Regions from separate parts of the Paraburkholderia sp. NPDC080076 genome, predicted to be linked through region 3. Evidence: riboswitches for the same ligand, from Rfam matches in the RefSeq annotation. Region 3 holds a riboswitch; each other region holds the start of a gene.
What was found. A riboswitch is a leader RNA that binds a small molecule or an ion and turns the genes downstream of it on or off. The one in region 3 is predicted to bind cobalamin.
Positions count from the first base shown of each region.

Region 1: linked by a shared signal. The riboswitch ahead of ACQKRQ_RS34190 (CbtB domain-containing protein) and the one ahead of cobG (precorrin-3B synthase) in region 3 are both predicted to bind cobalamin.
Region 2: linked by a shared signal. The riboswitch ahead of cobW (cobalamin biosynthesis protein CobW) and the one ahead of cobG (precorrin-3B synthase) in region 3 are both predicted to bind cobalamin.

Region 1 covers NZ_JBNNWQ010000011.1:222,372-230,248, forward strand. The annotation lists gene ACQKRQ_RS34175 (alpha/beta hydrolase) at 1-469, shown strand, start outside; gene ACQKRQ_RS34180 (hypothetical protein) at 536-976, shown strand; gene ACQKRQ_RS34185 (histidine phosphatase family protein) at 995-1,582, opposite strand; adenosylcobalamin (AdoCbl) riboswitch at 1,671-1,824, shown strand; gene ACQKRQ_RS34190 (CbtB domain-containing protein) at 1,827-2,048, shown strand; gene ACQKRQ_RS34195 (CbtA family protein) at 2,060-2,800, shown strand; gene ACQKRQ_RS34200 (hypothetical protein) at 3,087-3,827, opposite strand; gene ACQKRQ_RS34205 (hypothetical protein) at 3,839-4,267, opposite strand; gene ACQKRQ_RS34210 (hypothetical protein) at 4,272-4,793, opposite strand; gene ACQKRQ_RS34215 (hypothetical protein) at 4,805-5,077, opposite strand; gene ACQKRQ_RS34220 (hypothetical protein) at 5,251-6,330, opposite strand; gene ACQKRQ_RS34225 (hypothetical protein) at 6,627-7,121, opposite strand; gene ACQKRQ_RS34230 (hypothetical protein) at 7,118-7,877, opposite strand, start outside.
Region 2 covers NZ_JBNNWQ010000018.1:96,451-104,327, reverse strand. The annotation lists gene cobN (cobaltochelatase subunit CobN) at 1-1,103, opposite strand, end outside; gene cobW (cobalamin biosynthesis protein CobW) at 1,110-2,201, opposite strand; cobalamin riboswitch at 2,401-2,681, opposite strand; cobalamin riboswitch at 2,749-3,000, shown strand; gene cobA (uroporphyrinogen-III C-methyltransferase) at 3,239-4,012, shown strand; gene ACQKRQ_RS40550 (cobalamin biosynthesis protein) at 4,009-4,452, shown strand; gene cobO (cob(I)yrinic acid a,c-diamide adenosyltransferase) at 4,464-5,066, shown strand; gene ACQKRQ_RS40540 (cobyrinate a,c-diamide synthase) at 5,070-6,368, shown strand; gene bluB (5,6-dimethylbenzimidazole synthase) at 6,352-7,011, shown strand; gene ACQKRQ_RS40530 (DUF4136 domain-containing protein) at 7,024-7,668, opposite strand; gene ACQKRQ_RS40525 (CHASE2 domain-containing protein) at 7,665-7,877, opposite strand, start outside.
Region 3 covers NZ_JBNNWQ010000001.1:1,291,819-1,299,695, forward strand. The annotation lists gene ACQKRQ_RS05800 (precorrin-2 C(20)-methyltransferase) at 1-200, opposite strand, end outside; gene ACQKRQ_RS05805 (precorrin-8X methylmutase) at 201-827, opposite strand; gene cobG (precorrin-3B synthase) at 820-2,430, opposite strand; cobalamin riboswitch at 2,515-2,693, opposite strand; gene cbiE (precorrin-6y C5,15-methyltransferase (decarboxylating) subunit CbiE) at 2,778-4,184, shown strand; gene ACQKRQ_RS05820 (cobalt-precorrin-5B (C(1))-methyltransferase) at 4,184-5,281, shown strand; gene ACQKRQ_RS05825 (cobalt-precorrin-6A reductase) at 5,278-6,000, shown strand; gene cobM (precorrin-4 C(11)-methyltransferase) at 6,047-6,772, shown strand; gene metE (5-methyltetrahydropteroyltriglutamate--homocysteine S-methyltransferase) at 6,857-7,877, opposite strand, start outside.

The DNA.
Region 1 (7,877 bases), on a different contig from region 3:
CGCGGCGCGCGGCATCGCGCTGCGCTACGTGGTCGCGAATCCTTCGTCATATGTGTACTTCGATGCGATGCGGCCGGTTGCGTCCGGCGAATTCGCGGAGTTCGATCGGGCGATGTGTCCGTCGTTCAATCGCTGGAAATATGGGCTCGAGGATTTGCCGGGCTATGCGGGCGACGCGGCTTCTGCCGCAGCGCTCGAAGCGCGTTACGCGCAGCGTGACGTCACCGTGCTGCTCGGCGGCGCGGATTGCGATCCGCAGCATCCGGCGCTCGACCGTTCATGCGCCGCGCTGACGCAAGGGGAACACCGGCTCGGGCGCGGGCTGGCTTATGCGCGCTATATGGCGTTGCGGCATCCGGAAGGATTGGCGAAGCATCAGACGTATGTGATCGATGGTGTCGGGCACGATGCCAAAGGGATTTTTGCTTCGGCGCAGGGGCTGGCGGCTTTGTTTGGTACTGGGCTGTGAGTGCGCATGGGCACGAAGCGTGCTACCGCGCTAATACCTGTGAGTGACTTCAAGGACCGCGCCGACATGAACAGAACCCGATTACTTGTCACCGCGCTTGCCGCTGCATCGCTGGGCGTCTTGCTGACCGGCAGCGCATATGCCGACGATGCGCCTAGCCCGTGTACTTCGCTGAAACGGATCGTCGCGGCCGCCCCTGGCGGGCTCGCTTCATTGACGCCGGACGACGGCAAGGGCGTCGCGCAACCTTATGGCGACGACGCGCAATGTTCGGCGAGTCGCGGTGCGTATCAATGCAACTGGACGTCGCATCACGACGCCGGTTCGAATGCAGACGCGCTGCAAGCTGTCGCGGCGGACATCGCATCGTGTCTGCCGGACGCCACCCACGATCAGAATTCGCCGGGACATCAGCACTTTTATCTGGGTGCGAAGGGCAAGCGGACCGACATCACGCTGACGCCGACCGGTTCGAACAAGCTGCGTCTGGTGGTGTCGGGTAAGTAAACCGCCGCACGAAGGTGGCTAGCGTGAGGCCGGCCACCATGTCCAGCCGCGCGACGAGCGCCGCAACTCGATTATCGAAAGCGGCGCGATTTCAATGCGCGGAAACACGGCGGGCGATGCCCCTAGCGCATGCACGATCGCTGCCCGGAGCACCGGCGCATGGGTGACGGCGATCACGTCGCGCGCATGGTTCGGTGCACGATCCTTCGCGCCGTTTTGCGCGTCGAGCCATTCTCCTACCCGTTTCGCGAGCTGACTGAACGACTCGCCGCCGTGCGGCGCGGCGTCGGGATCGCGCGCCCATGCGGCGAGGTCTTGCGGCGCTTCGGCAGCGAGGTCGGCCAGCCGCCGCCCCTGCCATGCGCCGTAGTTCATATCCGCCAGACCGGCGTCGACCGATGCCGCGAGGCCCAGGGCGGCTGCCGTCTCGCGCGCGCAGACGGCCGGGCTGACGAAAGCGGCCGCGTCGTTCGCTGTCGCCAGACGTGTGCGCGCGGCGTGGGCTTCGGCGAGGCCGCGGGCGTCGAGCGGGTCGTCAGCGGGAAAACGGCCTGCGCGCTGGGCGGCGGTCGATGCGTGGCTGATCAGTAACAGCCGAGTGTCCATTCTGTTCATGTCCTGTGAAGCCGCGCCCCGAAGGCGAACGCGAGCGGGATGAACCGTACGTTTTGCGTTGCCGGGTGCCGAAGTTTAGCGCGTAGAATAGCGGGACTGCGAAGCGCGGAAGCCGGTGAGAGCCCGGCGCGGTCGCGCCACTGTAATCGGCAGCACAAGCCGAAAGCCAGACCTGAGCTTCGCACCAATCCTCTGCAATGACTATCGGGGCGCGTTACCCCAGGAGATGTCCATCATGAACGAAGCTATTTTCGATCCCGCCAACCAGCCCGTTGCGCAACCCACGCCGATTCCGCTGCGCGAGTTGTTGCCCTGGGTTGTGTTCGGCGGTTTGCTGTTGTTGCTCGCGCTTTACTTCGTGGGTGCGGAACAGGGCGCCACCTCGCTGGTGCCGGGCATGTACGTGCATGAGTTCGTGCACGACGGCCGCCATCTGCTCGGCTTTCCCTGCCACTAACGGAGTCGACCATGGTTGGTAAATTGTTGGTACGCGGGATGCTTGCAGGCATCGCCGCGGGACTCCTCACGTTCGGCTTTGCCCGGGTGGTGGGCGAGCCGCAGGTGAATCAGGCGATTTCATTCGAAGAAAAGGCCGACGCCGCGAAAGGCGAGGCCGCTGAACCCGAGATTGTGAGCCGCGATACGCAGCGGGGTATCGGCCTGTTGACTGGCGTGGTGACTTACGGCGCGGCATTCGGCGGGCTGTTCTCGCTGGTGTTCGCGTACGCCTATGGACGAGTGGGCGCATTGAGCCCGCGCGCGTTGTCCGCGTGGCTTGCGCTTGGCGCGTTCATTGCGCTGGCGGTGGTGCCGAATCTGAAGTATCCGGCGAACCCGCCTTCGGTCGGCGACCCTGAAACGATTGGGACGCGGACGGGTTTGTTCTTCCTGATGATTGCGATATCGCTGGCCGCGATGGTGTTTTCGCTCAAGGTGCGGCGCCGTGCAGCCATGAAGCTTGGCGCGTGGAATGGCTCGATTGTGGGGGCGGTGGTGTTAATCGCGATCATCGCCGCGGTGCAGTTGTCGATGCCCACGATCAACGAAGTGCCGGAGGCTTTCCCGGCGGTGCTGCTGTGGAAATTCCGCGTCGCGGCGCTGGGCATGCAGGCGATTATGTGGGCGACGATCGGGCTGCTGTTTGGGGCGCTGGTTGAGCGGAGTGCGTTTATGCGGGTGGGGGGAAGGTCGGCGGTGAAGTCGGTTTGATGTTTTGGAATTGGTGAGCGCAACCGGTTTGGTGGTTGCGCTCCGCGTCTTGCTCTCGCACTTCGCTCTCCGTGCTTTGCGCGCAGTGGTCAAGAAGGGTTCTGCGTCAAGGAGTTGGGGCGGTTGTGGGGTGGTTATCCACAGGCTTGCGAACAGCATCTGTGGATAATTTCATCTCGCAACGCACAAGGTCCACAAACATCCATTCTGTTTGAATTCAACAACTTAGTTGTTGGCACACAGTCTTCGGTTGTCCGTAGAATCAGGACGCCGCAGGTGTTTTGTGTCAATCGGCCTGACCATAGTCCTTGTTTTGTGTTACCTGCGATGTCTGGCCGCCCGACAGATTCGGGACATATAGACCCTTGTCACTGCCGAGCGCCAGCGCATTGGCGGCGTCGCCTGACAGCTTTACCGCTGTACCGGTTGAACTGACAGTCAGTCCGCTGGACGGCGCAAGCCTGATATCGGCAGGTGTGGCAACGGTCCCGTTTCCGCTCAGTCCCTGGCCTACGACAATCGGCAACAGGTCCGAGAGATTGACAGTGAAGGTGCCGCCGCCGTCCGCCACCTTGAAGGTAATCGTGTGGGTTGTGGGATCGTCCTGCACGTTCTGGAGGAACTTGTCGGCCGGAATTGAGCCGACCGCCTGCGTGATCCTGCTGTCGACCTGGTCACAGGTCGGCACATGCGCGCCCGGCATAAACGGGTTGCCGTTGCAATCAACCAGCGAAGACGACACCCTGGCAATCGCATCCTGCATTTCCTGACACGTCGGAATCAGATCGCCTGCAACATGAGCCGACCCATCACATCGTTTGAACACCGAAGCAATACACTCATCCAGCTTCGCGCAGAGTGCATTCGCGAGAACCAGCAGCGCGTTCGAATTCCCGCTCATTCTGTCCGCCACTTTCAGCGGATCAACCAACGGATCGGGATAGGTGCCGGTGAGGTCGCCCCCGGCCGGACCGGACGGCGGCAACGTGACCGGAATGGTGGACATCGGGCAGCAGTTGTTCCCCATGTTCGACTCCTTCATGAACCGCAGGCGCAGCTCACCGCGCCCAGGAACAGGTCATCCGGCACGAGCGCCGCCGCCTGCGCATCGATCTGAACGGCCTCGATATACACGGTGCCAATAGCCGAGGCGTCGTTCAGGTTCAGCCGGTACGAACCCGGCACGGTCAGCAGCGCGAGGTTCTGGCATGCGGTCAGCCCCCACACGCCGCACTGCGTCACGTCCTCGGCCTGCAGCACCATCGCGGGCGGCGGCTCCAGATCTTCGCACGCGCCGCCCTGCGGCATGATGCCGTCCTCGTACCGTACCTTCTCGACTACCGCCATCTGCGGCGTGCCATCCAGCATCTGTACCAGGCCGAAGGCACTGAGCACAACACCGTTGCCGGGACGCACCATGAAGGTGGGACTCGTCACGCTGGCGCTGCGGCTGTCGAACAGGATCATCGTGCTATTCCCCGGTTGCCCCGGCGCTACCAAAGATCAGGAGGGCAGGCACACTGCCGCCGCGCACGAGTCGCGCTTCGACATAGGTTTCGCCCACCAGTGCATCTCCGGACAGCTCAAAGCGGTACGCACCAGGCACGCTGATAAGCTTCGTGTCGTCGGAATCGCTCATGACCCAGGGGACACCATTGGTGATGACGGCCTTCTGATGCGTGATCGTCGGAAAAAGCGCGCCGGGTGGAATGACAGACGACCCTTCATCGCACAGCGTGGGACACGCATAGCCCTGCGGCATGTCTCCTGACGCAAGCGCGACCTTGAAAACATTCATCGTGCCGCCGGCCAGATCGGAGGCAGACACCACAAGCACCGCACCCGGATCAACCACGAAGACGCCGCTGTAACGGCTTGCGGAGTGCGCATCGAACACCACGTCGGTACGGTAGCGCGAGTCGCACACGGCACCCGCCATGCTTCCCTGGGCCGGTGCACAGCTCAGGGTTCCGGTGGAGACCTCGCAGTTCATGACGGTTTCTCCTAGACACCCCTGTAGCGGTCGAGCACATCAACAAGTGACTTGATGAACTCGATACGCCGGTACTGCCCCTTGCGCGGCACGACAACGATCGGATTGAACCAGTACACCCGCTTTACGCCGGAAAAGAAACCGTCAGGCGTGTAGCGCATCGTGCGGCGCGCACCATAGCGCACCGAGAAACCACCATCCGGTGTGACTTCCTCGACCTGGCCTGCACCAAGGAATATGTCCCATACCGTGTCGCCAGCGAACACCTTGTCCTCGTCCAGCATCGCGGCCTCCTGCAACGCTCAACGCCATATAGCGCAGGCCCCGATGACTGTCAACGCACCCAGCACGACTCGTGTTCCATTCAGAGAAAAAGCTCGTGAAATCTGATGCTTTATCTAGAGGATTATTGAAATTTCCATTGAAAAGGCGCGCAATTCAATTCGTGTCGATCAAACTACTTTTCCTTCCTTTTGAACAGGGATGGGATAGTCTTGATGATGTTGCGCGTCAGTTCTGACTCGGATTTCGCTTTCTCTAGCTCCACGGTCGTCTGCCCCTTTTCGAGGACAAAGTTCCGCTCCGTGTGCGACAAGGTTTCTAGCGCTGATTTCAAAGACTCTGTCGATCCCGTGATGTGCGCAAATTCAACGGAGACCAGCTTGGCTTCTACGTTTGTCAGTTCGTTCTGAAAGTATTTAATTTCTTCAAGCCCAGCCTTATACAGCCGCAGGAAAAAATATGCAAAGACTTCGATGAAGACCACCAAAAGCACCCTTGGGAACATCGGAAGGACAAGGTTCTTGACGAATTTTGCATTGGTTTCAGCTCCTTCTGATGCGAGATTTTTCAACAGAGCTGATGCATCAATTATCGAAACGGTGGTCCACAACAAATATAGCCCACTAATTGTGATTGCCATGCCAATCGCAAGATTGATGTTCGAGCGCAGGCGTAAGTCAGATATTTCCCGACTCAAGCGCTTCCTGATAGTTATGGATGAATCTGAGAGCCTTTCAATACTGAGTGAATCCCTGAGTGATTCGCGTAGTGCAGTCACACTCTGTGCGAAAATTTCCTCTACGGTCGCCTTGCCCGTTGTTTCAACAATCGTCTTGGCCAGCGCGGCTTTTTCTTCCGCATCGAATCCTCGCTCCTGTTCGAGCTGCATCACCCGATCCTCAAAGGTGTCGAGTCGGTCTATGAGAGCGTTGAGAACAATTTCTTTATTAGCAGTTTCATATAGTGTGGCTTTCAAGGCTTCAACTTCTGCCTCGCTCGTTGCTTTTTTACTTCCGCCTGATTGCAAGTAGAAAACAGAAAAGAGCGTGATCGATATCAAACCGAGGATGAACGAAGCGGTACCTCTGGACACGTATACTGGCAACGATCGAAGGATGAAATAACTGAATCCTTCAGAGCTGAAAAAAAGGATTGATAATACACCCGTGAAAACGGCTGCAAGATTCAGAACTCGTCGCATCAAGATCCTGCGACGAAGCTGCGAGAGCAGGATTTCATCCGTGTGCAATGGCATATTATCCTCGTTTTTATTGGTTCATTGTCGGTTTTGTTAAAACTGATTCTGTCTAAATTTAATCCCTGCAATTTATCACCGGCAATCTAGGGACGGTGTAAAGGTACAGCATACTGCGACTGGAGCCGATGCAATCCTGTCTCAGTCAGACACCTCGTCCGAGGATGACTATAGTTCCAACAAGTGCTACAGCAAGGCAGAAGATCACGCCGTAGAGCATGCCCCGCAGCGCCGAGCAGCACCAGCACTCGGTGGGGAATACCTTCTCCATCCAGTCGCCTATTGCCGAGTCGACGTCACACGGGCTGACCAGGAGCCGACGACGCAACCACGTTCGAATCGGGAACACCTGGACCTCCGGATGGTGACGGCACACCCGGCGCACCGGGCTGGCCCTGCACGGCCTGCTGCTGCGCCTGTTGCTGTGCAGCGGGCGTACTCTCTGCGGGGAACTGGTCGAGCGGCACGCCCGATGCCGTCAGCGCCTGATCGATGGCCCACCGCATGACTGCCGGGGAAACCTGACCGCCCTGCGCGAGCTGGGCGATGAACTGCAGCATGTCCTGCGCGTTCTGCTTCGCCACTTCCTTTTCCAGCAGCCCACTTGTTCCGCGTGCCTTGACCTTCGCATCGCCCTTGATCGTGGGATCGTCGGTGTATTTCATGTTCCAGTCGAAGTACGCATTACCAAGACGTTCGAACAGGTCGATGTCGAGATTGGTCAATGCGCTCTGCACGCCCTTCAGCGCGTTGCCATACAGGGCCATGATGCCGCGGAATGTGCGGTTCACACCCGTGCCGACCGGCTGGCCGGAAAGCGCGGCCGGAAGTCCCGTCCACCTGTCTGCCATGTCGATGAAGAACTGCATGAGCTGCATCGTCTGGGATGTGATGCTCGGCACGGTATGAAAGTAGTGCGCGGGCCTGCCGCCCGACGCCGGATCGGGATCGACCGGCACCATCGTGCCCGCCATGACGTTGCCGATCTGGTCTTCAGCCATGTAGCGCTGGATGCGCCGGTAGTCGACCTCGCCCAGCGGCGCCACCGAATAGCTGACGTTCTCCAGCGTGCCACGCAGCGCGGCCATGAATGCGCGCTCGATGTCGCGCACGAGCTGGCCGATGCCGTAGCCCGCGAGCTTGCCCGGTGTGCGCTGGTAGGCGTTGCATAGATCGGGCGCTCCGAGACATTCGGGTTCGGGTTAGTCATGAGCTTGATCGTCCAGCCTCCAAGCACAACGGCTTCCGTCTCGTGATACTCGGTGTCGTCCACGGAAATGCCGTACTGGCGCAGCTCGCGGCCCGATAGCAGGCCGAAATGGCGGATCACGTCAATGGACTCGTCCAGCCCCCACAGGATCGAGCCGATCATCGGCTTGTCGGGGTTCGGATTCAGCCAGTCACGGTTGGTCTCCGGCAGCGCAAAGTGGTCCAGTGCTGCAACGACATTCTTCGTGATGTAGCCGGGCAGAGTCGCGCTCATCATGAGCCGGTACTTCGTCATCCGGTCCCGCACGATGTCGAACGTTCCCTTGCCCGCGCCGGGA
Region 2 (7,877 bases), on a different contig from region 3:
CAGCGCCGGCTCAGTTCAGCGAGAAAGCCCACTCGCCCGGCGTCAGGCTGATAACGCACCACGTCGACCTGAGTGTGAGGACAACGGTACGCGAGTCCCTTGAAACTGATCGCGCGCGTGATGATGCGGCCATCCACTTCCGGCAGCGCGATATGCATGGCGATATCGCGCGAATTGAGGCCTTGATTGTCCTTGACCCAATCCTCGCGATTGCCGCCGCTCAGGATCACCTGGAACACCGGAGCGTCGCCGGCGAGCGCAAGCGGCTCGGGGTCGTCGATCGCGGACGCGGCGAAGGCGGTCGTGTTCAGCACCAACGCGACCTCGTGCTGCGCGCACAGCGACTGCACGACGTCTCGGCTCATCGCATCTTTCAGCGAGGTGATCGCGATCGGCAGCGGATTCAGACCTTGCGATTCGAGCGCGTCGATCAGCGCATCGAACACGGCCGTATTGGCCGCCTGCAGATGCGCCTTGTAGAACAGGATCGCCGCGACCGGCGCGTCCTGCCGCCAGCGCGCCTGCCAATCGGCAACCGTCGGTGTGTCACGCTCGGGATGGTAGAGCGTCGCGGCGGGCAACGCGCGCGGCGGCGCCGGTTCGCGTCCCCAGCCGCAGACACGGTGCGCGATACAGCGCAGGAACGCCTCGGCATTTTGTGGGCCGCCTTCACGCAGATAGCGCCACAGCTGATGGCACAGATCGGCGCTCGCGGTGCTGCGCGCGAGCAGGTTCGGATCTTCCTGCAGATCGCCGGAAAACATCGCGAGCGTCTGCTGCTTGCGCTCGGCGAGCGCCACCACCTGCTCGATGCCGTAAGGCCAATACGCCTCGCCGCCGAGATGATCGACCACCACCACGCGTGCATGCTGCAAGACGTCTTCGACATAGAAATCGACCGACGCCGGTTGCCGCAAATACGTGACGTTCGCGAGCCGCACGCTCGGGAAGCCCTCACCGAGGCGCGGAAAAACGCTCGCCAGCAGCGACAGCGTGGTATCGGCGGAGCTGAGCACCACGATATCCGCGGGCTGCTGATCGATACGGATCACGCCTTGCGTATCGTCGACAAAACCGCCAGGCGTGGTACGCAGCAGATGCATGAGCGCTCACGCCTGTTGCGTTTCGACGCTCGACGGCACGCCGAGCGCCGCGTCGAACGCGCGCTGCAACGCGGCCTGATCGAGGTCCTCGCCGATCAGCACGAAGCGGCTCGGGCCGCTTTCGCCGGCCTGCCAGCGTCGATCGAAATAGCTGTCGAAGCGCCGACCCACGCCCTGGATCACGAGACGCATCGCCGCGGCCGGCAGCGCCGCGAACCCTTTGACGCGGTAGATCGTGTTCGTTTCGACCAGACGCTGCAACGCAGCGATCACCGCTTCGCGCGACGACACATTCGCCTGCACGACCACCGAATCGAACTCGTCGTGATGGTGGTCGGCGTCGTCGGCGGAACCGTGGTGATCGTGGCGCAAGTGGATCGTGTCTTCCGAGGCCGCTTCGAGTCCCAGCAACGTGTGCAGATCGAGTTGCCCCATGTGCGCGCGCACGATCTTCACTTGCGGCGGAATCTCCTCGCGGAGCAACACTTCAACCGCGCTTTGCTGCGCGTCGTCGAGCAAATCCGTCTTGTTCAGAATCACCAGATCGGCCGCGGACAACTGATCTTCAAACAGTTCGTGCAACGGCGACTCGTGATCGAGATTCGGATCGGCCTTGCGTTGCGCATCCACGGCGACGGGGTTGTCGGCAAACTGGCCGCTAGCCGCGGCCGGACCGTCCACTACAGTCACCACGGCATCGACGGTGAAACTGTTCTTGATCTGCGGCCAGTTGAAGGCCTGCACCAGCGGTTTCGGCAACGCGAGACCCGACGTCTCGATCAGCACGTGATCGATCTGATCGCGGCGTTCCACGAGCTTTTCCATCACCGGAAAAAACTCTTCCTGCACGGTGCAGCACAAGCAGCCGTTCGCGAGTTCATACAGTTGGCCTTCGGTTTCGACGCCGTTTTCATCGCAACCTATGCCGCAACCCTTGAGGATTTCCCCGTCGATGCCGAGTTCGCCGAACTCGTTGACGATCACCGCGATGCGCTTGCCGCCCGCATGCTGAAGAATATGCCGCAGCAGCGTGGTCTTGCCGCTGCCGAGAAAGCCCGTGACGATGGTGACGGGGATCTTGCGCATTTGAGTTTGCATCGTGAGGTCCATCCGTAGGAGTTGCACGCGCACGCCGCTGTGCCTGTATGGCCATCTGCCTGCGCCGGGCAAAACGAGGCACAGGCCCGGCCAGCCACGACGATAACAAAACACGGGGACGAACGACGGCGTTGCCGCGACAACAGAAAAACAGAAAGCGGGAATGAGGTCATGAACGCAGCGCCGCATCCCCGCGGCGTTCGTCCTTCGTATTCTGGCCGGTATCCGGGCTGGCGAAAGCGCCGCTTCCCCTTCCCGGGCGAGTGATTTCTCGCCCAGTGGTGATATGCCGACGCGGCCTTGCGCGTGGACATCGAAGCCGGCTCCGCGGCGCTAATGAACTGAACTTAGCACCACATTTCGCTTACCGTTGCGGGGGCAGCACAGGTTGACCCGATCCATGGCAGGTGGGCACCCTGTTTCCCGTTTAACTGCATGCGCACGAGCGCGCATACGAGCACCAAAGTGCGTGCGAGTGTAGGCCCGCGGCCCGGTGCCGTCAAGGAACCGCAAGCCGCGAGCGCTTATCGGGCGGGGCGCCATGTGCTATCGTATGCGCGCGTTTGGTGCCCGCACATGCATTCGCGTGTGCAGTTAAACGGGAAACAGGCGGCGCTCCATGCGCTCAACCTGTGCTGTCCCCGCAACGGTAAGCGACCTGCGGCGCAATCTTGAGTTGTCTTGCGCCGCGCATGCGTTTTTTCGATGCCACTGTCCAGCACATTCCAGCGAATGCGGACGGGAAGGCAAAGCGCATGAGGCCGCCAGCCCGGATACCGGCCAGACGCGGAGGCGGCGAACCTCAGGGCAACATCGCGCCGCCGGCAGCCGGAATCCGCGAGGGACGGATGTGAAGGCGCTGAAGCACGACATGGTGTGTCCACGTATGCGGATTCCGGCTGGAATCGCTACGCGCCACACATTGCGCCGTGCCTGAATCCGTCGTACCGCATGACCCCAAAGTCCGCCGCCTGGCGACCGTCCGCGCTTTACCCCTTTCCGCTTGTCACGACATGGCGCTCGCCATGCACGCCGCGATGACCCGCGCCTGGCTGATCGGCGCCGGCCCCGGCGACGTCGAACTCATGACCATCAAGGCGACCCGTGCATTGGCGCAGGCCGACGTGGTGCTGGTCGACGATCTGGTGAATCCCGAGGTGCTGCAGTTCGCGCGTGCCGACGCGCTCGTCGTCTACGTCGGCAAACGCGGCGGCCATCCATCCACGCCGCAGGACGGCATCGTCGCGCAGTTGCTCGAACATGTGCGGGCCGGGCGCAGCGTCGCTCGTTTGAAAGGCGGCGATCCGTTCGTATTCGGCCGTGGCGGCGAAGAACAGCAGGCGCTGCACGCGGCGGGCATCGAGGTGGAAGTCATCAACGGCATTACCGCGGGAATCGCGGCGCCCGCGGCAATCGGCATTCCCGTCACGCATCGCGATCACGCGCAGGGCGTGGTGTTCGTCACCGGACACGGCGCGGGCAGCGGCGAGCCGGACTGGGCCGCGCTCGCGGCCACCCGCATGACGCTCGTGATCTACATGGGCATGCGGCGGCTCAACGATATCGTCGGCGCGTTGCTCACGGCCGGCATGAGCGCCGACACGCCGTGCGCGACGATCGAATCGGCCACGCGTCCCGAGCAACGCCATGCGCTCGCGCGGCTCGGCGAATTCGCCGACACCGTCGCGCGCGCCGGGCTCGGCTCGCCGGCGATCGTGGTGATCGGCGGTGTGGCGTCGCTCGCCTTGGAGCGCGCGGCGGCGCAGGCCGACGCCGCAACGCCGCCCGCAGACGAAACGGATACGCAATGAAAACGCTGAGCGTCGGCATCGGTTGCCGTTTGCACAGCCCGGCTGAGCAGATCGAAGCCGCGGTGCGCGCCGCGCTCGGCGCGCATTCGTTCGACGAAATCCGCAGCGTGGCCTCGCTCGATACCAAAGCCGACGAAACGGGCCTGCTCGAATTCTGCGCACGTCATGCGCTGCCGCTGACATTCTTCAGCCTTGATCAGATCGCGTCGATGCCCGTGGCGGAGGCTTCGGCGGCGGTGCGCGAGCATCTCGGCGTGGACGGTGTTTGCGAGCCGTGTGCGCTGCTTGCCGCGACTGCCGGGCTCGGCGAACCCGGCGCGCTCAATGCGGATCGAGCCCGCCTCGTCGTGCGCAAAACCGTCCATGCCGGCGTCACCGTGGCGATTGCTTCGAGCGCCGCGCACGCCGATAGTGAACACCCGAACAACGACACTCAGTAACAGGACCTGCCATGAAAACCGATCCCGAATCGCATCAACGCATGACCGAGCGTCGCCGCGAAGGCCACGAGAAAAAACAGGCCAACGCTACCGTCGAAAAAGGCCTGCTGATCGTCAACACCGGCACCGGTAAAGGCAAAACCACCGCCGCATTCGGCATGGCCGTGCGCGTGCTCGGCCACGGCATGCGCCTCGGCGTCGTGCAGTTCATCAAGGGCGCGCTGCACACGTCGGAGCGCGACTTTCTCGGCGCAATCGCCAACTGCGATTTCGTCACGATGGGCGACGGCTACACCTGGAACACGCAGAACCGCGACGCCGACATCGCGACCGCGCGCAAAGGCTGGAACGAAGCGCGCCGCATGATCGAGAGCGGCGATTACCAGATGGTGATCCTCGACGAACTGAACACGGTACTCAAGTACGAATACCTGCCGCTCGACGAAGTCCTCGCCGTGCTGACCGCGCGCGCGCCCATGCTGCATGTGGTGGTGACCGGCCGCCACGCGCCGGACGCGTTGATCGAAGCCGCCGATCTCGTCACCGAAATGCGCATCGTCAAGCATCCGTATCGCGAGCAAGGCGTGAAAGCGCAGCGCGGCGTGGAGTTCTGAGCGATGGCCGCGTGCCCCGCCCTGTTCATCAGCGCGCCCGCGTCGGGCCAAGGCAAGACCACGATCACGGCGGGTCTCGCGCGCTACCATCGGCGGCTGGGGCGACGCGTGCGCGTCTTCAAGACCGGACCGGACTTTCTCGATCCGATGATTCTGGCGCGCGCGAGCGGCGCGCCCGTGCTCTCACTCGATCTATGGATGGTGGGCGAAGCCGCCTGCCGCACGCTGCTCGCGCAAGCGGCCGCCGAAGCCGATCTGATCCTGATCGAAGGCGTGATGGGTCTGTTCGACGGCACGCCGAGCAGCGCCGATCTCGCCACCACGTTCGGCGTGCCGGTGCTCGTGGTGATTTCGGCGAAGGCGATGGCGCAGACCTTCGGCGCGGTCGCCTTCGGTCTCGCGCAATTCCGGCCGCAGGTGCCGTTTTATGGCGTGCTCGCCAATCGCGTCGGCTCCGCGCGGCATGCGCAGATGCTCGAAGAAGCGTTGCCGCCGGAGTTGCGCTGGTGCGGGCACATTGCCGCCAGCGATGAAATCGCGCTGCCCGATCGTCACCTCGGCTTGCATCAGGCGGACGAAATCGACGATCTCGACGCGCGCCTGGATCGTGCCGCTGACACGCTAGGCCGCACCGCGCTCGCCGAACTGCCACCGCCTGTCGAATTCGGCGCGCCCTTATCGGACGTCCTGCCGCGCCTGCTGGAAGGCAAGACGATTGCGATTGCGCGCGACGCCGCGTTCTCGTTCATCTATCCGGCCAACATCGCGCTGCTGGAAGCACTCGGCGCGCAAGTCGCCTTCTTCTCGCCGCTCGCCGACGAAGAACTACCGGAACACGCCGACGCTTTGTACCTTCCCGGCGGCTACCCTGAACTGCACGCCGCCACGCTGGCCGGCAACACCCGCAGCGGCGCAAGCATTCACGCGCACGCGAGCTCCGGCAAGCCGCTCGTCGCCGAATGCGGCGGCATGCTCTATCTGCTCGACCAACTCACCGACACGCACGGCGTGACCACACCGATGCTCGGCCTGCTGCCCGGCCACGCGACGATGCAAACGCGCTTCACCGCGCTCGGCATGCAGCAGATCGACAGCCTGCACGGGCCGATGACGGGCCATACGTTTCATTACTCGAAGCTGAACACGTCGCTTACGCCGCTGCGTTCAGCGACCCGGCCGCAGGGCGACGCGCCGGGCGAGGCCGTCTATCGCGCCGGCTCGATCGTGGCGACTTACATGCACGCTTATTGGCCCTCCAACCCGGCCTTCACGGCCGCCCTGTTCCATGGCGAAGCCTTTTAACGATTCCGAGCGCGACGCCGTCTACCGCGCGATTTACGAACGCCGCGACATGCGCCATTTCGTGCGCGACCCGGTCGACCCCGCCGTGCTGCAGCGTCTGCTCGACGCGGCGCATCACGCGCCGAGCGTCGGCTTCATGCAGCCGTGGCGAATCGCGCGGATCACCGATCCTGCGCTTCGGACCGCTTTGCATGACACGGTGGAGAACGAACGCCTCGCCACCGCCGACGCGCTCGGCAAACGCCGCGAAGAGTTCATGAAGCTGAAAGTGGAAGGCATGCTGGACTGCGGCGAGCTGCTGGTGATGGCGCTGATGGACGGCCGCGAGCGCCACATCTTCGGCCGCCGCACCTTGCCGGAGATGGACCTCGCGTCGGTGGCGTGCGCGATCCAGAACATGTGGCTGGCCGCGCGCGCCGAAGGTCTCGGCATGGGCTGGGTGTCGCTGTTCGACGTCGACGTGGTTCGCCAACTGCTGCACATGCCCAAGGGCGCGCGGCCCGTGGCGATTCTGTGTCTGGGCCACGTCGACCAGTTTTATAGCGAGCCGATGCTGGAAACCGAACGCTGGGCGAACCGCATGCCGCTCGTCGATTGCGTGTTCGAAAACCGCTGGCCGGAAGACAGCAATGCGCCGGAATGATCCCGACGCGCGTTACGGCCGAAGCGGCTTTACCGACATGACTTTCGGCACGCCGCTCGCCTCGTCGGCGCGCAGTTTCACGCGCCAATCTGGCGGCGCATCGAAGGGCAACCTGGCCAGCGCGCTTTTGACGAGCGTCGGCATGGCATGCAACGGATCCGCATCGCGGTCGCTGCTCACCGCGCTGACTTTGTAGACCTCCTGTCCGCTCGCACGCTCGAAAAACCGCAGCGTCAGCGCATGCTGATACGCAGGGCCGCCGAACAGCGAGAATGGTGTTTCGGGCGGTCGAACACAGTCGCCCGACGTGCAGCCTGTTTCACCGACGCCGATCGTCGCCCGGCGCGTGTCGTAGGCCACAGAAAGCAGATAACGCCCGGACTGCCCCGTCGTTTCGACGAAGCCCTGTTTCGTCAACTCGTCCACCAACAGGCTTTCGAATTGCGGATGGTCCGCACTGGCCTCCTGCGACGGCATGCGCGCCATCGTGTAAGTCCGCTCGCCTTGCAGCGCGGCGGTCGCGTTCGCGGCGTCGGCGGTATGCACGTCGGCGCTCAGGCCCGCGCAACCGGTGAGACTCGCCGCGGCCAGCGCGGCACAGATCAGGATTGCTTTCACCATCTTCTCGCTTCGATAGGGTGCGTATTCATATGTCATGTTCGTGGCACGAGCGAGGCGCCCGATTGCGCGTCTTCGAGCACCGGTAAGCAGATCGTAAATGCCGTGCCCTGGCCGGGCTCGCTGGCCACTTCGACATCGCCGCCGTGGCGCGTGACGACCGTCTTGACGAAGGCCATGCCGAGCCCCGCGCCGCCCACTTCCGGCCGCTCGCTTTCGTGAAACCGCCGGAAGCGCTCGAACAGCCC
Region 3 (7,877 bases):
ACGGGATACACCAGCGGCAGATGCTGTTGCGCGTCGTGCAAATGCGCCTCGATGATGCTGAACGCGTTGCCTTTCTTGCCCTTGGCGACGAAGTACGCGACCACCGGCGACGCCTTCAGCAAACGCAGCGCTTTCAGTGTGATGAGTTCCGGGTCGCCGGGGCCGACGCCGAGTCCGAACAAACGTCCTTGCGCCGTCATTTATTCGACCTCCGTGGCCAGCGCGTTCACCGCGGCTGCCGCCATCGCGCTGCCGCCGCGCCGGCCATGCACCACCACGTAGGGCACGCCGCGGCTGTCGTCGGCGAGCATGGCTTTGGATTCGGCCGCGCCGACAAAACCCACGGGAAAGCCGAGAATCAGCGCGGGTTTGGGCGCACCGGCGTCGAGCATATCGAGCAGATGAAAGAGGGCGGTCGGCGCATTGCCGATCACCACGACGCTGCCCCCCAGATGTGGCCGCCACAATTCGAGCGCCGCCGCCGAGCGTGTATTGCCGAGTTCGCGTGCGAGCGACGGCACGTCCGGATGCGCGAGCGTACAGATGATTTCGTTGTGCGCCGGCAGCCGCGCACGCGTGATGCCTTGCGCGACCATGCCGGCATCGCACAGGATCGGCGCGCCTTGCGCGAGCGCCTCGCGGCCCGCTGCGCCCGCGCCTGCGGACGATTGCAGATCGTCGATCACGTCGACCATGCCGCACGCGTGGATCACGCGCACCGCGAGTTTCTCGAGGTCGGCGGGAATGCGCGACAAGTCGGCCTCCGCGCGAATCGTCGCGAAGGATTGGCGATAGATCTCCTGACCGTCGCGAATGTAATCAAGCATCGGTGTCACTCCGGGCGAGGCGTTCGAGCATGTCGGCGGCCTGGCCGATCGTCAGTTGGCGCGCGACGCACTGGCCGAAACCGGGCTGGCCGTCGCGTCGATAAAGGTCATAGAGGCCGGGCGCGGCTCCGAGCAGCGTGTACGGTGCGCAATGCGCGGCGGCGCACGAGCGCGAGCAGCCGCTCAGATGCACGTCGACGTCCGCAGGCAGGCGGGCCGCGAGGCGCAGCGCGTCGGACTTGGTGTCGGCGAGGCCCTTCGCGCAGCCGCTCGATCCGGCGCACGCGATCAGGCGCGTGATGGCTTGCGCGGGATCGCAGGCGAGACCGAGCGTGTTCAGACCGGACAGCACTGTCGGGACGGCGTGCGTGGCGATGTCGGGTAGCAGCACGCTCTGCCAGGGTGTTAGGCGAAGCGTGCCGTTGCCGTGCTGTTGCGAAAGTGTCGCGAGGCCGTTAAGGGTGTCGGCGTCGAGGCGTCCGAGCGACGGCTGGCCGCCGACGTGCCAGGTTTCGGCCACGCGTTGAGCGTGGGCGCCGAGGCGGAGGCTGGCGTCGGCTGGTGTAACGCGATGCCACTTGGCCAGCTTCGCGTTCTGCGTCAGTGGGAAGTCGAGATATCGCTGAGCGTGACGCAGTACAGCATTGACGGAATCCGCGGCTAGCAGATGGCGCATGCGCGTGGCGTCGGCGGCAGCGAGGTCGAGGAATGTGAGGAGCAGCGCGCGGACTAGTGCGGTGACTTGCGAAGGAACTATCGCGGCTAATGCGCCTGTGCCGTCTGCGCGGGGCTTTTCCGGTGCGATGCGCTCGTTGTGTGCTAAAGAGCCAGCAGACTCGCTAACAGGCGGACAACCCGCCAACCCGAACACGAACCGCACGCCATCCGCCTCTTGCGATGCCGCCAGCCACACATCGTGCGGATGATCCACTCTCGCGAGCCGCTCGCCGCCGTCCAGCAGCAGCGCGAATTTCGGCGATAGCGCCGCGAGACGCGCTTCGCTTTGCAGCATCGTGAGCAACTCGGCGCATAGCGGGCGCGTGTCGAACAGGGCGAACGGATCGCGTCCGGCAGCGGGGCTGATCATTACGTTGCGCACGTCGTCGGCTGCGGCTGCGGCTGCGGCTGCGGCGAGTGCGTCCGCAGCGCTCTCGTTCTCAGCTTCCGTATTCACTGCGTTCGCGATGGTTGCATCCGTCGCGTTCTCGCCTTCCGCATCCACGGCGTCCGCTATCCCCGTCTCCACAGCGTTATCCGCCACCGTCCTATCCGCAGCGTTCCCCGCGCCGGTCGCCGGCATCGGCCCGAGACCCGCATCGACCAAAGCCGCAATCAAGGCCGCCTCGTCATCGCGCTTCACCCCACGCACCTGCACATTCGCCCGATTGGTCAGCTCGATCACCCCGGCCGCGTACCGTGCGCTGGCCTGCGCGATCGCCCGAGCCTGCGCCGCGCTCAACTCACCGCCGGGCAACTTGATCCGGCAAATCCCGCCGTCGCGCGCGGCGATGATGCGCAGCAGCCCCGGACACGCCGAGGGCCGCAGCGTGAGAGCCGCGTCGGATAAAACGGTGGAAGGCGAAGCTTGATTCAAGACGGACACCGGGTTTAGCGTCGCGCGACGGCCCGAGCAAGCCGCGAGGCGGGCATTGCTACGGCATCGGTACACCCCGCCCGATGTTGGCTGGCACGAACAGTCTCGCCGGCAGGTCTCCTGGCTGGCAGGTCGTGGTCCGCCGCGGCCTTCCCGGTCGAACCAGTGGCGTGGAGCGCAGGCGGACTCGCTGCATACAGTTGCGGGGGCAGCCACAGCGGCACTGTGTTCCCTCTTCGGCCCCGAAGGGCACCGGCGGCTGTATTATGCCTTTTTTCGAACAGCACAACGAGGCTGGACGCTTTGATCGGCGTGGCACAGCGCATTATTTGAAGACACAGAACGAGGATGGATGCATGCCGGCGTGGCTGACGGTGGTGGGCATAGGCGACGACGGCTTCGCCGGTTTGGGAAGGCCCGCGCGGCGTGCTTTGCTGGAAGCATTAGTGGTGTACGGCGGCGAACGCCATCTGGCGATGCTGCCCGCGCGCCTCACTGCGCGCCGTGCCGCGTGGCCGCGTCCGTTCGATCTCGCGCCGCTGCTCGCCGAGCGCGGTGGCGCCGTGTGCGTGCTGGCGAGCGGCGACCCGATGCTGTTCGGCGTCGGCGCGACGCTCGCGCGGCAATTGCCGGCGGGGGAGTTGCGGGTGCTGCCCGCGCCCTCGTCGTTGTCGCTCGCGGCCGCGCGCCTCGGCTGGCCGTTGCAGGACATCGCGACGGTGTCGCTGGTGGGCCGGCCGTTGTCCACGCTGAACGCGCATCTGCACGACGGCGCGCGCGTGTTCGTGCTGAGCGCGGACGGCCGCACTCCCGCGGCGCTCGCAGAACTACTGAATGCACGCGGTTTCGGGGCGACCCGCATGAGCGTGCTGGAACACCTGGGCGGCGAGTTGGAACGGCGCATCGACGGCCGCGCGGATCAGTGGTCCGCGGGCGAGGTGGCCGCGCTGAACCTGATCGCGCTCGACTGCCGTGCCACTGAAGGCGCGCCGCGTCTGCCGCTGACCTGCGGTTTGCCCGACGACGCCTTTCGCCACGACGGCCAGTTGACCAAGCGCGACGTGCGCGCGATCACGCTCGCGCGCCTCGCGCCCACGCCGGGCGAATTGCTGTGGGACGTGGGCGCGGGCAGCGGCTCGATCGGTATCGAATGGATGCGCGCGCATGCCACCTGCCGCGCGATCGCTATTGAAGGACACGCGGAGCGGCAACGCTTTATCGAACACAATCGCGACGCGTTGGGCGTGCCGGGACTGCAACTCGTGGCGGGCCGCGCACCTGAAGCGCTGCAGGGGTTGCCGGTGCCGGACGCCGTGTTCATCGGCGGCGGCGTGACGGCGCCGGGCGTGCTGGAGGCTTGCTGGGCCAGTCTGCGCGAAGGCGGCCGGCTGGTCGCCAATGCGGTCACGTTGCAAGGCGAGGCGGCGTTGGCGGCATGGCGCGAGCGGCATGGCGGGACGTTGACACGGATCGCGTTGGCGGATGCGCAACCGCTCGGCGGTTTCGATACGTGGCGGCAGGCGTTGCCGATTACGCTGTTGGAGGTGACGAAGCCGGTCGGGGGCGGGGACGTGAACGCCGCTGGAACCGCTAACGCGATTGACGCCGCGACTGCCGAGAGTTTCACGAACGCTACCAACGTTAAGACCGGCACGAACGCCAAGAACGACGCGAACGCCGTGAGCTCCACGAGTGTCACGAACGAAGCGAAAGCTACGAAAGGCACAAGCACCACCAACACCGACTTACCGCAAAAACCCTGATGCGCGAAGAAACGCCCGAACACCCCGCGCCGCTGCGTAGCGGCTACACGACCGGCAGTTGCGCCACCGCGACGTCGCTGGCGGCGGCGCGTCTGTTGCTCGCGGGTGTCGTCAGCGAGGTCGCCGAGATCGTGTTGCCGAAGGGCCAGCATGTGCCAATGCCGCTGGTGTTCTGCCGCCTGATCGACAACGGCAGCGGCGGCGCCGAAGCCGGCACCGTCAAGGACGCCGGCGACGATCCAGACGTCACGCACGGCGCGGTCGTCTTCGCTCGCGTGCGCCTCGTCGCCGAACCGGGCGTGATATTTCGCGCGGGGCCGGGCGTCGGCATGGTGACGCGCGCGGGATTGACGCTGCCGGTCGGCGAACCCGCCATCAACCCGGTGCCGCGCAGAATGATGACCGAGCATCTCGCCGAACTCGCGGCGGAGCATGCGTATGGCGGCGGCTTCGAAGTGACGATCGGCGTGGAAGGCGGCGAAGCGCTCGCGCTGAAAACGATGAACCCGCGCCTCGGCATTCTCGGCGGGTTGTCGATCCTCGGCACCACCGGTATCGTGCGGCCCTTCTCGTGCTCGGCGTATATCGCGTCGATCCATCAGGGCATCGACGTCGCGCGCGCGAACGGCTACACGCATCTCGCCGCCTGCACCGGCAACGCGAGCGAGGACGCAATGCGCGCGCATTACGGCCTGCCGGATATCGCATTGATCGAAATGGGCGACTTCGTCGGCGCGGTGCTCAAGCATATGAAGCGCGCGCCCGTCGAGCGCCTGAGCGTGTGCGGCGGCTTCGGCAAGCTCAGCAAGCTGGCGGCGGGTCATCTCGATCTGCATAGCCGCAATTCGAGCATCGACCTCGAACGGCTCGCGCAATGGGCCGCCGAACTGGGTGCCGACGACGCGCTTCAGGCTGCGATCCGTGCGGCCAACACAAGTCAGCAGGCGGTTGCGCTGGCGCGCGCGCAGCAGGTGCCGCTCGGCGATATCGTCTGCCGGCATGCGCTGGCGGTGGCGCGCGAGATCGTGCCGCCGCAGGTCAACGTCGAAATGTTCGCGATCGACCGCCAGGGCTTGCTGATCGGGGCCGCGCAATGAAGCGGATTCTGCTGCTCGGCGGCACCGGCGACGCGCTGCGGATCGCGCGGCAACTCGGCGCTAAGCACGTGTATAGTCTCGCCGGCCTCGGCAAGGTGCCAGACGATCTGGCGTGCACGGTGCGCGTGGGCGGCTTCGGCGGCAGCGAAGGCATGGCACGCTGCATCGAAAGCGAAGGCATGGGTCTCGTGATCGACGCGACACATCCCTATGCCGCGCAAATCAGCGCGAATGCGGCGCAGGCGAGCCGCGCCATGCGCGTGCCGTATTGGGCGCTCCGCCGCCCGGCCTGGCAGCCGCAAGCCGGCGACGACTGGCGCATGGTCGGCAACTGGAACGAGCTCACGGATGCGCTCGCGCCGTTCAGAAAGCCGCTCTTCACGCTCGGCCGCGAGCCGCTCGCGCATCTCGACGAGATTCCCCCGCATCAGTTCTGGATCGTGCGTTGTCTCGAAGCACACGCAGACACGCCACGTGCGCGGATACTCGCGGCGCGCGGTCCGTTCACGCTCGAAGGCGAGCGCGCGTTGTTCGCGCTGCAAGCATTCGACGTGGTCGTCAGTAAAAACAGCGGCGGCAACGCAACCGAGGCGAAACTCGAAGTCGCGCGTGAACGCGGTTTGCCAGTCGTGATGCTGCGCCGTCCCGAGTTACCGGCCGCGGAGCGGGAATTCGAAAGCGTTTCAGATCTGCTCGACGCGCTGCAAGCCGTAGCCTGAATCGCGCATGCATGCCATGCCGCCTCAACGAATCATGGAGTAGTGAATGACGGTGTTTTTTATCGGTGCGGGTCCCGGCGACCCGGAACTGATCACGGTAAAAGGGCAGCGCCTCGTGCGCAGCTGTCCGGTGATCCTGTACGCGGGTTCGCTCGTGCCGGCCGCGGTGCTCGAAGGTCACGCGGCGCAGCAGGTCGTCAACACCGCCGAGCTCGACCTCGATCAGATCATCGCGTTGCTCGCGGCCGCGCATGCCAAAGGCCAGGATGTGGCGCGCGTGCATTCCGGCGATCCGTCCTTGTACGGCGCGATCGGCGAACAGATCCGCAGACTGCGCGAACTGAAGATTCCCTACGAGATCGTGCCGGGTGTCACCGCTACGGCGGCAAGCGCGGCGGCGCTCGGTTGCGAACTCACGCTGCCCGACGTTTCGCAGACGCTGATCCTCACGCGCTTCGCGAGCAAAACCAGCATGCCCGAAGGCGAACAACTGGCCGACCTCGCCCGCCATCGCGCGACGATGGCGATTCACCTCGGCGTGCGGCACCTTGCGCGCATCGTCGACGAATTGCGGCCGCATTACGGCGGCGCATGTCCGATCGCGGTGATCTATCGCGCGAGCTGGCCGGACGAGGAGAAGATCACCGGCACGCTCGACGACATCGTCAGCAAGGTGCAGTCGACATCCATCGAGCGGACCGCGTTGATTCTGGTCGGACAGGTGCTCGCCGCGGAAGGCTTCGCGGACTCCACGCTGTACGCGAAAGACTGAACCTGTCTACGTGAAAAAACCCATCCGCGCGACACAAAACAGCGCACGGATGGGCGATCAACGCCAGATCAGCGGCCGATCCTCTTACGCCGTCAATGCATCCGGCTGCCTCGCCGCCAGCTTCGCACGCAATGCCTTGGCGGCCCGAACCATATTCGTCAGCGCCGCTTCCGTTTCCGGCCAGCCGCGCGTCTTCAGCCCGCAATCCGGATTGACCCACAGGCGTTCGGCCGGAATCACTTCGCACGCGCGTTCCAGCAGACGTTGCATGGCTTGCGCGTCCGGCACGCGCGGCGAGTGGATATCGTAGACACCCGGGCCGATTTCGTTCGGATACGCGAAGGCGCCGAAGCCGTCGAGCAGTTCCATCGCCGAGCGCGAGGTTTCGATGGTGATCACGTCGGCATCCATCGCGGCGATCGACGGCAGAATGTCGTTGAACTCCGAATAGCACATATGCGTATGAATCTGCGTTTGATCGGCGACGCCCGCTGCGGAAATGCGGAACACACGCGTGGCCCATTCCAGATAGGCGGCCCAATCGGCGCGACGCAACGGCAAGCCTTCGCGGAAAGCCGGTTCGTCGATCTGGATGATGCGAATGCCGGCCTTTTCCAGATCCACGACCTCGTCGCGGATCGCGAGCGCGAGTTGCAGCGCGGTGCTCGAGCGCGGCTGGTCGTCACGCACGAACGACCATTGCAGCATCGTCACCGGGCCGGTCAGCATGCCTTTCATCAGCTGCTGCGTGAGCGATTGCGCGTAACGCGTGGTCTCGACCGTCATCGGTTCGGGACGGTAGACATCGCCGTAGATGATCGGCGGTTTCACGCAGCGCGAGCCGTAGCTCTGCACCCAGCCGTTTTCCGTGAACGCATAGCCCCACAACTGTTCGCCGAAATATTCGACCATGTCGTTGCGTTCGGCTTCGCCATGCACCAGCACGTCGAGACCTAACTCTTCCTGTTTGCGAACGGCGATCTCGATCTCGGCGCGCATGCGCTGCAGATAGTCGAGCGCGCGCAGTTCGCCGCGTTTGTAAGCGGCACGCGCCTGGCGGATCGCCGGCGTTTGCGGGAACGAGCCGATCGTGGTGGTCGGCAGG